DNA from 2 places in the Paenibacillus sp. FSL R10-2736 genome. Region 1 is predicted to be linked to the other one. Evidence: riboswitches for the same ligand, from Rfam matches in the RefSeq annotation. Region 1 holds a riboswitch; the other holds the start of a gene.
The links. A riboswitch is a leader RNA that binds a small molecule or an ion and turns the genes downstream of it on or off. The one in region 1 is predicted to bind glycine.

Region 1 (7,386 bases):
TCCGAGAGGTAGGTCGTGATGACACCGATGGTTTTCGTATTGGGGTTGCCCCCCGATTTGGACCGGAACTGGCTGCTTACATAGGTGCCTGATCCCTTCTCGCTTCTTAGAAAGCCCTCATTGGATAGCTCCAGGATAGCCTTCCGGACGGTTTGCCGGCTCACACCATAGGTGTCCTGCAAGGCTAATTCTGTAGGAATCTGCTCGCCCACACTATAGGTTCCTGACAGTATATTGCTTTTTATATCATCAAAAATAATCTGGTATTTGGTTTTCACCCGGCTCACTTCTTTCATGGTTGTTCATATGCGAATCGGTATATCCGCAATAGTTGTACGTACACATTATAGTATGAATATATCGTTATTATAATCCAATGTCTACTATGTATAAGCGTTTCAAGGGAAATATGGATTTCTTACTGTAAAATTTGTATGTATATCTTGTGTGTTATGTTGACAAATGTACGAACAAAAAATATACTAAGTCTGTTAATAAAGGAAGCGCCTTCTTTCCATTTCTATTATAACAGTTTGGTTCAGAGAGGAGTAACGTGGGCATGGATCAGAACATCGGGCAAGCGATACTTAAGGGAGAAACTTCACTGGGTATCGAATTTGGATCCACACGTATCAAGGCAGTACTGATTGATCAGCGGTTTGAGACCATCGCATCCGGAAGCTTCGAGTGGGAGAATCTGCTTGAGGGCGGGTACTGGACGTATCATTTGACAGACATTATCAAGGGCCTGCAGGAGGCTTACCATGAACTGAAGCAGGTAGTCCAGCAGAAATACGGTATTACGCTTAAGACCGTTAGTTCTATCGGGTTCTCGGCAATGATGCACGGATATATGGCTTTTGACAGCGCAGGCGGGCTGCTGGTTCCGTTCCGGACCTGGCGTAATGCAACAACCGGTGCTGCGGCCAAAGAATTAACGGAGGTCTTCCAGTTCAACATCCCTGAACGCTGGACCATAGCGCACCTGTATCAGGCGATACTGAACGGGGAAGAGCATGTGCCTCAGGCGGAGTTCGTAACAACGCTGGGCGGGTATATTCACTGGCTGCTGACCGGCAGCAAGGCGATCGGGATCGGCGATGCTTCGGGGGTTTTCCCGATAGATGAGGCCACGCAGGATTACAATGCAGCGATGGTTGCACAGTTCGATGAACTCATTGCAGACAAGGGCTACCCTTGGAAGCTGAAAGATATTCTCCCTAAAGTGTATACTGCGGGCGAGCAGGCAGGGCTATTAACAGAAGCGGGTGCGTTAATTCTGGATGCGTCCGGGGAGCTGCAGCCGGGTATTCCGCTGTGTCCTCCGGAAGGCGACGCCGGAACAGGTATGGTTGCTACGAACAGTGTCCGCAAACGGACCGGTAACATCTCCGTAGGTACTTCCGTGTTTGCAATGATCGTGCTGGAGAAGGATCTTACAGCCGTATATCCGGAGATTGATATGGTAACAACTCCAGACGGCAGTCCGGTCGGCATGGTTCATGCCAACAACTGTTCCAGTGATCTCAACGCCTGGATCGGCCTGTTCCGTGAATTCTCGGAGGCGATGGGCTTTAAGGCAGACCCAGGGCAATTGTTCAGTGTCCTGTTCAATAAAGCACTGGAGGCGGATGCTGACGGCGGCGGTCTGCTGAGCTACGGGTATTTCTCCGGGGAGAATATTACCGGGATTGAGAAAGGCCGGCCGTTGTTTGTACGCTCACCGGAGAGCCGCTTCAATCTGGCCAACTTCATGCGGACGCATTTATTCTCCGCTTTTGGCGCGCTGAAGATCGGAATGGATATTCTGACCAAGCAGGAGCAAGTGTCCATCGACAGTATTCTGGCTCACGGCGGGTTATTCAAAACTCCTGTGGTCGGGCAGAAAATCGTTGCCGCTGCAATGAACGTCCCTGTCTCTGTCATGGCAACAGCCGGAGAAGGCGGCGCATGGGGGATGGCGATTCTGGCCTCTTACATGCAGAACAAAGCACAGCAGGAGCGTCTGGATGACTTCCTTGACCACAAGGTATTTAAGGATGTGGAAGGACAAGTCATCCATCCGGATGCGGCTGATGTGAAGGGCTTCGAGCTGTTCATGGAACGTTACACTGCAGGGATCGCGATCGAGCAGGCTGCTGTAGATCATCTGGTAGAAAACGGGAGGGGTTAACCTATGTTGGAGCAACTGAAAGAAGAGGTATTCGAGGCCAATCTGGACCTGCCTAAGCATGGACTTGTCAAATACACCTGGGGCAATGTGAGCGCAGTTGACCGTGAGAAAGGCGTATTCGTCATCAAACCAAGCGGCGTCAGCTATGACAAAATGAAACCGAGTGATATGGTCGTAGTGGATTTCGACGGTAACGTGGTTGAAGGGGAGATGAGACCATCCTCGGATACACCGACCCATGCCGTACTCTACAAGCATTATGCAGAAATCGGCGGCATCGTGCACACGCATTCGACCTGGGCGACCATCTGGGCGCAGGCCGGGCTGGATGTTGCTGTAATGGGCACGACACATGCCGACACCTTCTATGGCGCGGTACCCTGCGCGCGCTTCCTGACGCAGGAGGAGGTTGACCGCGGCTATGAAGCGGAGACCGGACGCGTGATCATTGAGACTTTTGAACAGCGGGGCCTTGATATTATGGCAGTTCCCGGCGTCTTGCTGAAAGGCCATGGCCCGTTCACCTGGGGGAAGAATGCCCATGATGCAGTGATGAACAGCGTGGTGCTGGAGGAAGTGTCCAAGCTGAACCATTTTGCCCGCGAGCTGAACCATTTCGCTGAAGAATTGCCGCAGCGGATTCTGGATAAACACTATCTGCGCAAGCATGGTAAAGGCGCTTATTACGGTCAGAAATAATCTGATTTATATATTATCCAAGAGAAGAGGATGAAATAATATGTCAACAGTAAGCGCTAAGCAATTCTGGTTTGTTGTAGGATCACAGCATCTGTACGGAGAAGAAGCCCTCGGTGAAGTCAAAGCTCATGCACAGGAGATGACGGATGCCCTCAATAACAGCGGGGTGCTGCCTTATCCGCTGGTGCTGCAGGATCTGGCGGTCAGTGCAGACAAAATCACTTCGATCATGAAAGAAGTCAACTACCGTGACGAGGTTGCCGGTGTGATTACCTGGATGCATACCTTCTCCCCGGCCAAAATGTGGATCCGCGGCACGAAGCTGCTGCAGAAGCCGCTTCTGCACCTGGCTACGCAATACAATGAGAGCATTCCTTGGGCCACACTGGATATGGACTTCATGAACCTGAACCAGGCTGCCCATGGCGACCGTGAATACGGGTTCATCAATGCCCGCCTGAAGAAACAGAACAAAGTGGTAGTAGGGTACTGGGAACGCGCCGAAGTCCAGAAGCAAATTGCCGAATGGATGGACGTTGCCGTTGCGTATAACGAAAGCTTCAACATCAAAGTGGCCCGCTTCGGCGACAACATGCGTAACGTGGGCGTTACCGAAGGCGACAAGGTAGAAGCCCAGATTCAGTTCGGCTGGACCGTGGATTACTTCGGGATCGGCGACCTGGTTGCGTATGTAAACGAAGTGAAGGAAGAAGAAATTGATGCGCTGTTCGCTGAATATGCAGAGCAGTATGATTTCGATTACGGTTCATACAGCAAAGAAGCATGGGAAGCCAGCGTGAAGGTACAGGCCAGCTATGAAATTGCCCTCAAACGCTTCCTGGATGCCGGCAACTACAATGCGTTCACTTCGAACTTCGAAGACCTGCACGGCATGAAGCAGCTTCCCGGTCTTGCCGTTCAGCGTCTGATGGCACAAGGCTACGGCTTCGCCGGCGAAGGGGACTGGAAGACAGCAGCCCTGGACCGCCTGATGAAGGTGATGAGCCATAACCTGAACACCGGATTCATGGAAGATTACACCTACGAAATGGCTGCCGGACAGGAAGCGATTCTGCAGTCCCACATGCTTGAGGTTGACCCGAGCCTGGCCAGCAACAAGCCGAAGGTGCTTGTGTCTCCGCTGGGTATCGGCGACCGCGAAGATCCGGCCCGTCTCGTATTCGACGGCAAAGCCGGCGAAGGCGTTGTGGTATCGATGGCTGACTTTGGCACGCATTACAAGCTGCTGATCAATGAAGTTACTGCCTTCGAGCCGACGGTTCCGGCTCCGAATCTTCCAGTGGCCCGTGTGCTCTGGCAGGTGAAGCCTAACTTCCAGGATGGAATTAAAGCATGGATCGAGAACGGCGGCGGCCACCATACCGTGGTGTCGCTCAACTTGACTACAGATCAGATCGTAACCTACGCCAAGCTGGTTGGCCTGGATTATGTAATCATTAAATAAATAGCTTAATAATGTTGGATCAAATGAGCGGATGGGCTGTTGCCTGTCTGCTTTTTTTTAATGCAGAGCCAAGGTATTACCGGCAAACTCATCCTCCGTGCCCGTGACTTTCTAAAATCCTATACAAAATACAACATTCGATTCATTAAATTGGACTAAATCGAAAATTGTTGTACAAAAGGCAGCATTTCTCCTCCTTCATACGGTTTAGCGTGGAAATTCTTGTATTTCATACAACAATCTATCTAAACAACCGGGTGTCTGCGCATCCAAGTTGCAAAACGTACAACATTTATGCCGCTGCAGTGCAGGAGCGCACCCTAGACATCTAGCCATAGGTAGGAGACTTTTATCACTGTTCAATACTCACATGCCGAGTAATATGTTAGAATATCAGAATGCATTAACGCTTCACCAATTTAATACATTACACGGGCTATGATTGCTATGGATCACACTATAGCAGGAGCAGCTTCTGGAGAGACTGCGGGAGACCGTAGCGCCGAAGGGTTCACAATCTCAGGCAAAAGGACAGAAGAGTACGGAATTTGTATTTGTTATGCTGATTAATTACGGTCAGCGGCGCAGGTAGCTTATTTTGATATTCTTATGAACCGGGAGATTGGATGACATCCAATCTCTTTTTTATGTTATTTGGCAGCAAAGCGTTGTACACATTAAGGGGGAAAAAGGCAATGGCACAGACAGAATTAAAGAGAGATTTGGCGAACCGGCATGTACAGCTGATCGCTATCGGCGGCACGATTGGTACAGGGTTATTCCTGGGATCAGGCAGAGCGATTCAGCAGGCCGGGCCGTCCATTATGATCACGTATTTACTCGTGGGAATTGCCGTGTTTTTTGTGATGAGGGCGCTGGGTGAGCTGCTGCTCTCCAAAGCGGGATATCAATCTTTTACGGACATTGCTGAAGACTATCTGGGACCGCGGGCTGCGTTCATTACAGGCTGGACCTACTGGTTCTGCTGGATTATGACGGCGATGGCGGATGTGATTGCAGTGGGCGTCTATGTGCAGTACTGGTTCGATATCCCGCAGTGGGTACCGGCCGTCATCTGCCTGATTATTCTGTTAGGACTCAATCTGCTGACGGTCAAAAGCTTCGGCGAACTCGAATTCTGGTTTGCTCTCATCAAAGTCGTCACGATTCTTGCCTTAATTGGCCTGGGAATCATTCTGCTGGTCATCGGGTTCAAGACGGATGCGGGATCGGTGACGGTCCGCAATCTCTGGGAGCACGGGGGTGTGTTCCCGAACGGTGTCAAGGGCTTCTTATTTTCCTTCCAGATGGTTGTGTTCGCTTATGTCGGTGTGGAGCTTGTGGGTGTATCAGCCGCAGAAACAGCAGATCCGGAGAAAAATATTCCGTCGGCGATTAACAAAATTCCTCTGCGGATTCTCTTCTTCTATGTAGGCGCGCTCTTCGTCCTGCTGTGCATTAACCCGTGGACCCAGCTCAGTGCGGCTGAAAGTCCTTTTGTGCGGACCTTCAATCTGGTCGGGATTCCGGTTGCTGCAGGTATTATCAATTTCGTCGTCTTAACCTCAGCGGCTTCCGCCTGCAACAGCGGGATGTTCTCAACCAGCCGGATTCTGTATAATCTGAGCAGAAGGGATCAGGCCTCCCCGCAGCTCGGCAAGCTGAACCGAAATCATGTGCCTGCTAACTCTTTATTTATTTCTACAATAGTTATATCGGCCGGGGCGCTGCTCAGCAAGCTTATTCCGGGCCAGGCCTTCGGCATCGTTACAACGATCAGCGCCATTTGCTTCATCTGGGTGTGGGGGGTTGTGCTCGTATGTCATATCAAGTATAAGAAAAACCGTCCGGACTTACATGCCGCGTCCAAATTCAAAGCACCGTTCACACCGGTTATCAATTATGCGGTATTAACGTTGTTTGCTGCTATTCTGATCATTATGCTGTTCGCAGATGATACCCGTCCGGCGCTGCTGTTTACTCCCCTATGGTTCATTCTGTTGTTCGTCCTGTACTCCATGCGAAGCAAGAAGGAGAAAAGTGATGCCGATGTTAGTATAATCAATACATGAGTGCAAGAATGTTCAAACGCTGCTGACATGTTGTCAGCAGCGTTATAAGGAGGAATCCGAAACATGAAGCATAGATTACTCCAATATATGACCCGGCTGACCTCCCTCAGTGAAGAGCAGCAGCAGGCCATTCTGGAGGAGATTCTTGTTGAGGAATACAGCAAGGGAGCCACGCTGCTTAGGCAGGGGGAGGTTCCCGGTCATTGCTATTTCGTGTTAAAAGGATGCGTACGGCAGCATAGTGTTGACGTCACAGGCCGCGACATCACCTCGAATTTCTACACAGAGGAGCAGGCGATCGCTATCTTCAATGCGCATAAAGAGGAGGCCTCGTCGGAATACAGCCTGACTTGTCTGGAGGACTGCGTACTGGTTGTCGGTTCGCTGAATACCGAGAGGGAAATGTACGCCAGACACACGCAGCTGGAGCTGATGACACGCCGGATGATCGAGGAGAATTTCGGACAGGTGCAGGCGGAATTCGCCGCCTTCATTGCGGCATCCCCCGAAGACCGCCTCAAGGCACTGCTGCATCGGAGGCCCGGCCTGATCAGCCGCGTCCCCCAGCATCAGCTGGCCAGCTATCTCGGGATGACACCGGAGTCGCTCAGCCGGATTAAGAAGCGGCTTGAGCGCGAACACGCGCAGCCGGGACTTTGAACAGCAGCCAGATGCCGAGCCCCAGCTCCCCTGCGGTCATCGGCAGCATGAACACCCATTTGATGATTTGGAGGAATTCCCCATACCCGGGCACAAGTGTGCCGCACAGATGAACCATAATATAGCCGAAGCCTGCCAGCAGCAGCAGCACACTGACGGGCTTCGGAATATTTTCCGACCATAACGCCAGCACACCTATAATCAGCAGATGCCCCCCGAACAGAATCAAACCAGCCGACCATACCGCTTCAAAAGCATGAAGAATAAGCATGACCTCCGCCTGCAGCTCCCCTCGTGTGAAGCCGGAAAGCGCAACC
Region 2 (7,386 bases), on a different contig from region 1:
CTTTGACCGCATGGATCAGCGGCTCAATCTGGCGCAGTTCCTCGATGCCGCCGAAGAAGTTGGGCGACTGGACCAGAACGGCGGCAGTATCGGCATCAATGGCCTCAGCCAGCTTGGCAAGATCGGTAACCCCGTCCTTATAATCGATTTCCACGATTTGCAGGCCCCAGGCATTGGCGGAAGTGCGAAGTACTTGGCGTGCTTCCGGGTGTACCGTACGGGAGACAATCAGCTTTTTACGTTTCGTGGCGCCTGCGGCAAGCACGGCTGCTTCGGAGAAGGCAGTGGCACCATCGTACATGCTGGCATTAGCGACCTTCATACCGGTCAGCTCACAGATATACGACTGGAATTCAAAGATCGCTTGAAGCTCGCCTTGGCTGATCTCCGGCTGATAAGGGGTATAGGCAGTATAGAATTCCGAACGGGAAATAATATGGTTAATGACAACAGGAATATGGTGGTCATAGAGGCCAGCGCCGAGGAAGCTGGCATGGGTATCAAAGTCGGCATTTTTGTCAGCCAGACCCTTCATATGGCGCAGCAGTGCATATTCGTCCAGCGGGCCGGACATTGGCATCGTTCCCTGGTAGCGGACAGATTGAGGAATGTCAGCGAATAGCTCATCAATGGACTGAATCCCGACAGTTTCCATCATCTCTGCGCGGTCTTGCTCCGTCATAGGCAGATAGCGGTGCTTCATTACGGCTTCACTCCTTGGCTCTTTTTGTAGAACGGGGCTTTGATCACGGCAGCCTTCAGCTGTTTGCCGCGGATCTCCACATACACCTCTGTGCCGATCTCAGTATAGGCAGCATCCAGCAAGGCAAGTCCGAGATTCCGCTTCAGCGTCGGTGATTGTGTGCCGGTTGTGACTTCACCGATCTTCACACCGTCTGCATATACGGGATAATGGGAGCGGGGAATCCCGCGGTCGATCATTTCAAGGCCTACAAGGCGGCGCGGGAGGCCGGCTTCCTTCTGCTTCAGCAGGGCATCACGGCCGATGAAACCGGCTTTGTCCAGCTTCACGAAGAACTGGACACCCGCTTCGAGCGGCGTAATATCCGCCGAGAGCTCCTGGCCGTACAGCGGCAGCTTGGCTTCGAAGCGGAGCGTGTCGCGTGCGCCGAGTCCGGCAGGGGTCAGGCCATGCGGCGCGCCTGCGGCCAGCAGACCATTCCAGAGTGCAGCTGCTGTGTGGACCGGGGCGTACAGCTCAAAGCCGTCCTCACCGGTATAGCCGGTGCGGGAGAGCAGTACAGAAACGCCGCAGACCTCGGCGTGTTCGATGAAATGGAAGGGCTTCAGCTCTGCGAGCGGGGCAGAGGTAACTTCGGCCAGAATCGTCTCAGCCAGCGGCCCCTGCAGAGCGAGCAGCAGCGTCTCATCAGAGACATTCTTCAGGCTGACACCGCTGAATTCAGCGGTGAGATGCTCCTGCAGCCACTGGAAGTCCTTGTCGATATTGGAGGCGTTCACGACGAGCATATAGCGCTCATGGCCCAGGCGGTAGACGAGCAGATCATCTACTACGCCGCCGCTCGGATAGAGCATCAGGGTATACTGCGCCGCGCCGTCTGCAAGGCGGCTGACATCATTGGTGGTCATCTGCTGCAGGAAGGCTTCAGCGCCGCTGCCGTCAACCATGAATTCACCCATATGCGATACATCGAACAGCCCGGCCTGCTGGCGGACCGCTTCATGTTCCTTAACGATGCCAGTAAACTGCACCGGCAGCTCCCAGCCGCCGAAATCAATGCATCTGGACTCCGCATAAGCGGCATAGAGATCATAAAAAGGCGTTCTTCTCAAAGACTCCATCGTGTCACCCCTTAGTCTGTTTACATGCAAAAAAGGACAGGCGAAAGTCCATCAATGCACATCAAACATGCATCAATAGACGTTCGCTCTGTCCTTTGTACCTGAGAGTTACCCTGCTATCCTGCCCGCAGGTTTCCCCGTTGGTGATCCGTTTCCTGTTGTCCAGGCTGTGGATGCTCTCCAGAGATGCGTCCGGCAAAGGTCCTTTTGCCTGAGAGATTCACCCATCCCGGGCTTACTCCTTCGGCGCTGCCCCTAAGGGTCAGTCTCTCCCTATGCCATCATTCGCAAACCATATGTTTTTCTACTGACTCCATTAAACCGGGTTTACAAGCACGCTGTCAATCAAAAAACGTCAAAAAGATGACAAATTTAATTTTCCTGTCAGTTATATTGACATTAGGCAAGGTCATAACTTAGGCTATAACTAAATTTAGAACTCCAAATGTGGAAAAGAGGCGGCTTGGAAATGAGTGAAGTGTTGGACAACCTGCTATACAGCGAAGAGCATGAATGGGCACAGCAGGGTGATGGACGCGTAGTACGTGTGGGAATTACGGATCATGCGCAGCATTTATTGGGCGACATCGTGTTTGTTGAGTTTCCGGAAGTCGGCGCAGCCATTACCGCAGGCGACAGCGTAGGCAGTATCGAGTCTGTTAAGACGGTGTCGGAGCTGTATTCGCCGGTATCCGGCAAGGTTACCAAGATCAACGACGCACTCGAATCCAGCCCGGAGCTGATCAATGATCAGCCATACGGCGGCGGATGGATTTTTGAGCTGGAATTAGACGGTGAGTTCGCAGATGCGGTATCCGGTCTGCTGGATGCGGCTGCTTATAAGGAACTGGTTGGGGAATAGTTTCAACCGTTTATGTACCCGGATTTTTAGAATAGGTGACTGAACTGGATTTACGAAAAGATGAACACGGCAGGCTTCTCTTATTACATTAGATGTCACTAATGTGAGAGGTCTGTCTTTTTGCGTTTCTGTATCACTCCGGAAAGCTAAGCAGCCCCGGATAAATGCGGGGAGCCAAGTGCCAAAGGGCGGGCAGCAGAGCCAGACCCGTAACGGCAAAGATAAGGCACAGCAATAGGAACCGGTATCTTTTTCTGGGACGGGTATTGGGTTTGAGCACGAAGTAATACACACCGGCCGAATAAAACGGGAAAAGCACCACGGCAGACATGCCCATACAGACCAGAAATGTGGATTCCCCGGCGGAGGAAGGGATCATGGCTTCCGGGTTATAGACCGGATTGATCTGCAGAAAGAGGATCACAAATGTCAGATAAGCGAAGAGTAAAAGAAGAGGGAAACAGCGGATGCGTCCATCCTCGGACAAACCGTACAGCATCCACCAGACCCCGAGCCAGGGCAGGGCAAAGGCTGCGCCGGCAATAAGGAAGTCAATGCCTATATACATCAGTTTATCGGGAGGATACACATGGGCCAGGTCCCCCCAGAAGTAATCGGAGGAGAAGAACATCATAAATACAGATAATAAACCAATGAAGAAGGTAATTATTCCCTGGGCAAAAACAATCATGATCAGCGAAACCAGCTGCCGCAGAAAATAGAGAAAACGGGTGGCGTCCGGTGTCGTTCCGTTTGTAGTCTGCATAGCGTTCAATCTCCTTATACTAGCAAATGGTTGCCGTGCCTTCTCATCTGCAGAACTCTGAGCTGATTCGCTTGCGGATTCACGTTATTCTTTCTCCTGAAGCTGCCGCAGGACAATGAGTTCGACCCGGCGGTTTTTTTGCCGTCCTTCAACGGTAGTGTTATCGTAAGCAGGTCTGGTATCCGCGTAACCGGCATATTGGAAAGTATCGGGGCTAAGCCCCTCGTTATCCAGGAAGAAGCGCAGCACAGAGAGTGCGCGGGCGCCGGATAGCTCCCAGTTATCCGTGTAATCTGAAGCGGCGGTTACCGGAACATTGTCGGTATGTCCTTCGATGCTGATCGTAGCACCGATTCCGCGGAACAGGCCGGAGAGCTGGCGCAGTGCCGGGAAGGCAGGTGATTTCAGCTCGGCTTTGCCGGCATCGAACAGGAACCGGTCGCTAAGCGTGATGGCAATGCCCTGCGGTTTATCCGCTACAAAGATCTGCTCCCCAAGGTTGTTATCTTCCACGTATTTGGTAATTACACCCATAAGCGCGGCCAGTTTGGCCTCCTGCTCACGAAAAGCGAGCTCACGCGCCGAAGGCTGGTGTTCTGCAGTTTCCCCGTTTTGCCCGGATGTATCTGTGCCCGTCCCGGTTCCGTTCGAACCACTCTCCTTCACATTGCCCCCGGAAGAAAGACCGCCACCGGTGCTTCCGCCTGCTTCCTGTTCATTCGAGACTGCGGCTCCGGTGTTCCCCTGATTACCATCCAGCACTCCATTTCCGCCTTCAAGCACAGGACTGCCGCTCTTAAAGGTATCAGATAATGAACCGGTAACGATCGCGTATTTTTGCGTATCCAGACTGCTCATGGCGTACAGGATGATGAAAAAAATGAGCAGAAGCGTAATCAGATCAGCATAGGTAATCATCCAGCGGTCCCGGTTCTCCTTACCTCTACTACGTCCCTGGCGGCGGTTTCTTTGTCTCATAGCGGGTCTCCCGGGTTATTATTGCTGCTGCGTCTAGGTGAGACATCGGGAATAAAGGCGGTCAGTTTTTTGCGGACCAGATGCGGATGATCCCCATTCTGCAGGGACAGGATACCGACAAGCAGCATCTCCATGCTGCCCAGTTCGCTTTGGCTGCGGGATTTGATTTTGGAGGCGATGGGTAAAAATATAAGATTAGCACTGGCTACGCCATAGAGCGTTGCTGTAAAAGCTACAGCGATCGAGGCCCCCAGATTAGAGGGATCCGTCAGATTGCTCAGTACCCGTATTAATCCCATTACGGTGCCGATGATGCCCATAGTCGGAGCATAGCCGCCGGCGGCTTCGAAGATTTTGGCATAGCCTTCATACTTCAGTTCCTTGGCGTCCATCTCCAGTTCAAGAATTTGCCGGACCTGATCAGGATCGGTGCCGTCGACAATAAGAAACAGCCCTTCGCGGGTAAAGGTATCGGGATGCTCCTCCGCTCTCTTCTCCAGCGCAAGCACGCCGCCGCGGCGCGTAATCGCCGCCATGGAGATCAGCTCTTCGGCCTTCTCCTGGGTGGTGTCGGGATGTCTGCCGAATGCCAGGCGCAGAGCCGCCGGGACGCTGCGTAATCTGGAGGCCGGAAAACTGATGAGTACAGCGGCAAGGGTGCCGCCGAATACGATCAGCGCGGCGTTCAGCTGCAGCAGGCCGGATAAGCTTCCGCCTTCCCAGAGAAAGCCGCCGATCATTGCGGCAATGCCTGCCAGCAGGCCGATAATTGAAGTGATATCCATAAGTTCAAGCTCCTTAAATTTCTATATATTATGGTTTGCATCAATCTGGGCAACGCTGTATAATAAACGGGAACGTGTATTCCTATCTTCCATATTTTTCAGTACGGTATGGATAGGCAACTATTAGGGCTACAATTATAATATATTCATATATTTTAGACGATAGAGGGGAGACGGGCAAATGAGTGATATTGTCGTCAGTACAAAGACATTTGAACTGGAGTCCGAGTATACACCCCAGGGCGATCAGCCTCATGCCATAGAAGAATTATTGGACGGCATCCGGCAGGGCAAGAAGCACCAGACGCTGCTGGGAGCGACAGGTACAGGCAAGACCTTTACCATCGCACAAGTGATTTCCAAACTGAACCGCCCGACGCTGGTCATTGCGCACAACAAGACGCTTGCGGCGCAGCTGGCGAGTGAGTTCAAAGAATTTTTCCCGAACAATTCCGTTGACTACTTCGTCAGTTACTACGATTACTACCAGCCTGAGGCGTACATTCCTTCCTCCGATACCTTCATAGAGAAAGATTCCAGCATAAATGAAGAAATTGACAAGCTCCGGCACTCCGCCACCAGTTCGCTGTTTGAACGGCGTGACGTTATTATTGTTGCGAGTGTGTCCTGTATTTACGGCCTCGGTTCGCCGCAGGAATACGGAAGTATGCTGTTGACACTGCGGGTAGGGATGGAGAAGCCGCGCAATCAGATTCTGAGCAGGCTCGTGGAGATCCAGTACCAGCGCAATGACATTAACTTCGTACGCGGGACGTTCCGGGTACGCGGCGATGTGGTCGAGATCTTCCCGGCTTCACAGGGGGAGCATGCGATCCGTGTGGAGCTGTTCGGAGATGAGATAGAGCGCATTACGGAGATTGATGTTCTCACAGGAGAGCTGATTGGTGAGCGCGATCATATAGCGATCTTCCCGGCTTCGCACTTTGTTACCCAAGAAGAAACAATGCGTGTAGCTATTATCAACATTGAGCGGGAGCTTGAGGAACGGCTGGCCGTGCTTCGTGATGCGGGCAAGCTGCTGGAAGCCCAGCGCCTGGAGCAGCGGACGCGGTATGATATTGAGATGATGAAGGAAGTGGGCTTCTGCTCCGGTATCGAGAACTATTCCGGCCCGCTCACCTTCCGTGAGCCGGGAGCAACTCCATATACCTTAATGGATTACTTCCCGGATGATATGCTGATTGTTATTGATGAGTCCCATGCAACGCTGCCGCAGATCCGGGCTATGTATAATGGTGACCGTGCGCGTAAGACTGTACTGGTGGAGCATGGCTTCCGCCTCCCGTCCGCGCTGGATAACCGTCCGCTGCAGTTCGAGGAATTCGAAGAGAAAGTGAACCAGATTGTATATGTGTCTGCTACACCGGGACCGTACGAAATGGAGCACTGCGATACTATGGTGCAGCAGATTATCCGTCCTACCGGCCTGCTGGACCCGATCATCGAAGTACGCCCTACAGAGGGGCAGATCGATGATCTGATCAGTGAAATTCGTGACCGTGTGGAGCGTGATGAGCGTGTACTCGTTACAACACTTACGAAGAAGATGTCCGAGGATCTGACCGATTATTTCAAGGAAATCGGGATTAAGGTGCGTTATATGCACTCCGATATCAAGACGTTGGAGCGGATGGCTATCCTGCGTGATCTCCGCCTCGGTACGTTCCATGTACTGGTGGGTATTAACTTATTAAGAGAAGGTCTTGACCTGCCGGAGGTCTCCCTTGTCGCCATCCTCGATGCTGACAAGGAAGGCTTCCTCCGCTCCGAGCGTTCACTCATTCAGACGATCGGCCGTGCGGCCCGTAACTCTGATGGACGTGTCATTTTGTACGGCGACCGCATTACGGATTCCATGGAGAAGGCGATGAGCGAAACCCAGCGCCGCCGTGAAATTCAGATTGCCCATAATGAGAAGCACGGCATCACGCCTACGACAATCAACAAGAAAGTGCGGGACATCATCGAGGCCACTAAAGTGGCCGAGTCGAAGGCCGATTATCTCACCGGCGCCGGCGGCAAGCTGAACAAGAAAGAGAAGCAGAGCCTGATGCAGCGTCTGGAGGCCGAGATGAAGGACGCGGCCAAGAACCTGCAATTCGAACGCGCCGCCGAGCTGCGCGATGCTTTACTCGAACTGCGGGCCGAGT

Region 2: linked by a shared signal. The riboswitch ahead of gcvT (glycine cleavage system aminomethyltransferase GcvT) and the one ahead of NSQ73_RS29520 (amino acid permease) in region 1 are both predicted to bind glycine.

Annotation. Positions count from the first base shown of each region.
Region 1 is NZ_JBBOBN010000002.1:332,954-340,339, reverse strand. It holds gene NSQ73_RS29540 (GntR family transcriptional regulator) at 1-278, opposite strand, end outside; gene NSQ73_RS29535 (xylulokinase) at 560-2,173, shown strand; gene NSQ73_RS29530 (L-ribulose-5-phosphate 4-epimerase) at 2,177-2,872, shown strand; gene araA (L-arabinose isomerase) at 2,913-4,337, shown strand; glycine riboswitch at 4,803-4,882, shown strand; gene NSQ73_RS29520 (amino acid permease) at 5,033-6,409, shown strand; gene NSQ73_RS29515 (Crp/Fnr family transcriptional regulator) at 6,473-7,069, shown strand; gene NSQ73_RS29510 (DUF4386 domain-containing protein) at 7,026-7,386, opposite strand, start outside.
Region 2 is NZ_JBBOBN010000001.1:183,776-191,161, forward strand. It holds gene gcvPA (aminomethyl-transferring glycine dehydrogenase subunit GcvPA) at 1-703, opposite strand, end outside; gene gcvT (glycine cleavage system aminomethyltransferase GcvT) at 703-1,824, opposite strand; glycine riboswitch at 1,911-2,010, opposite strand; glycine riboswitch at 2,014-2,109, opposite strand; gene gcvH (glycine cleavage system protein GcvH) at 2,294-2,686, shown strand; gene NSQ73_RS00760 (hypothetical protein) at 2,820-3,452, opposite strand; gene NSQ73_RS00765 (flagellar motor protein MotB) at 3,537-4,430, opposite strand; gene NSQ73_RS00770 (flagellar motor protein) at 4,427-5,215, opposite strand; gene uvrB (excinuclease ABC subunit UvrB) at 5,397-7,386, shown strand, end outside.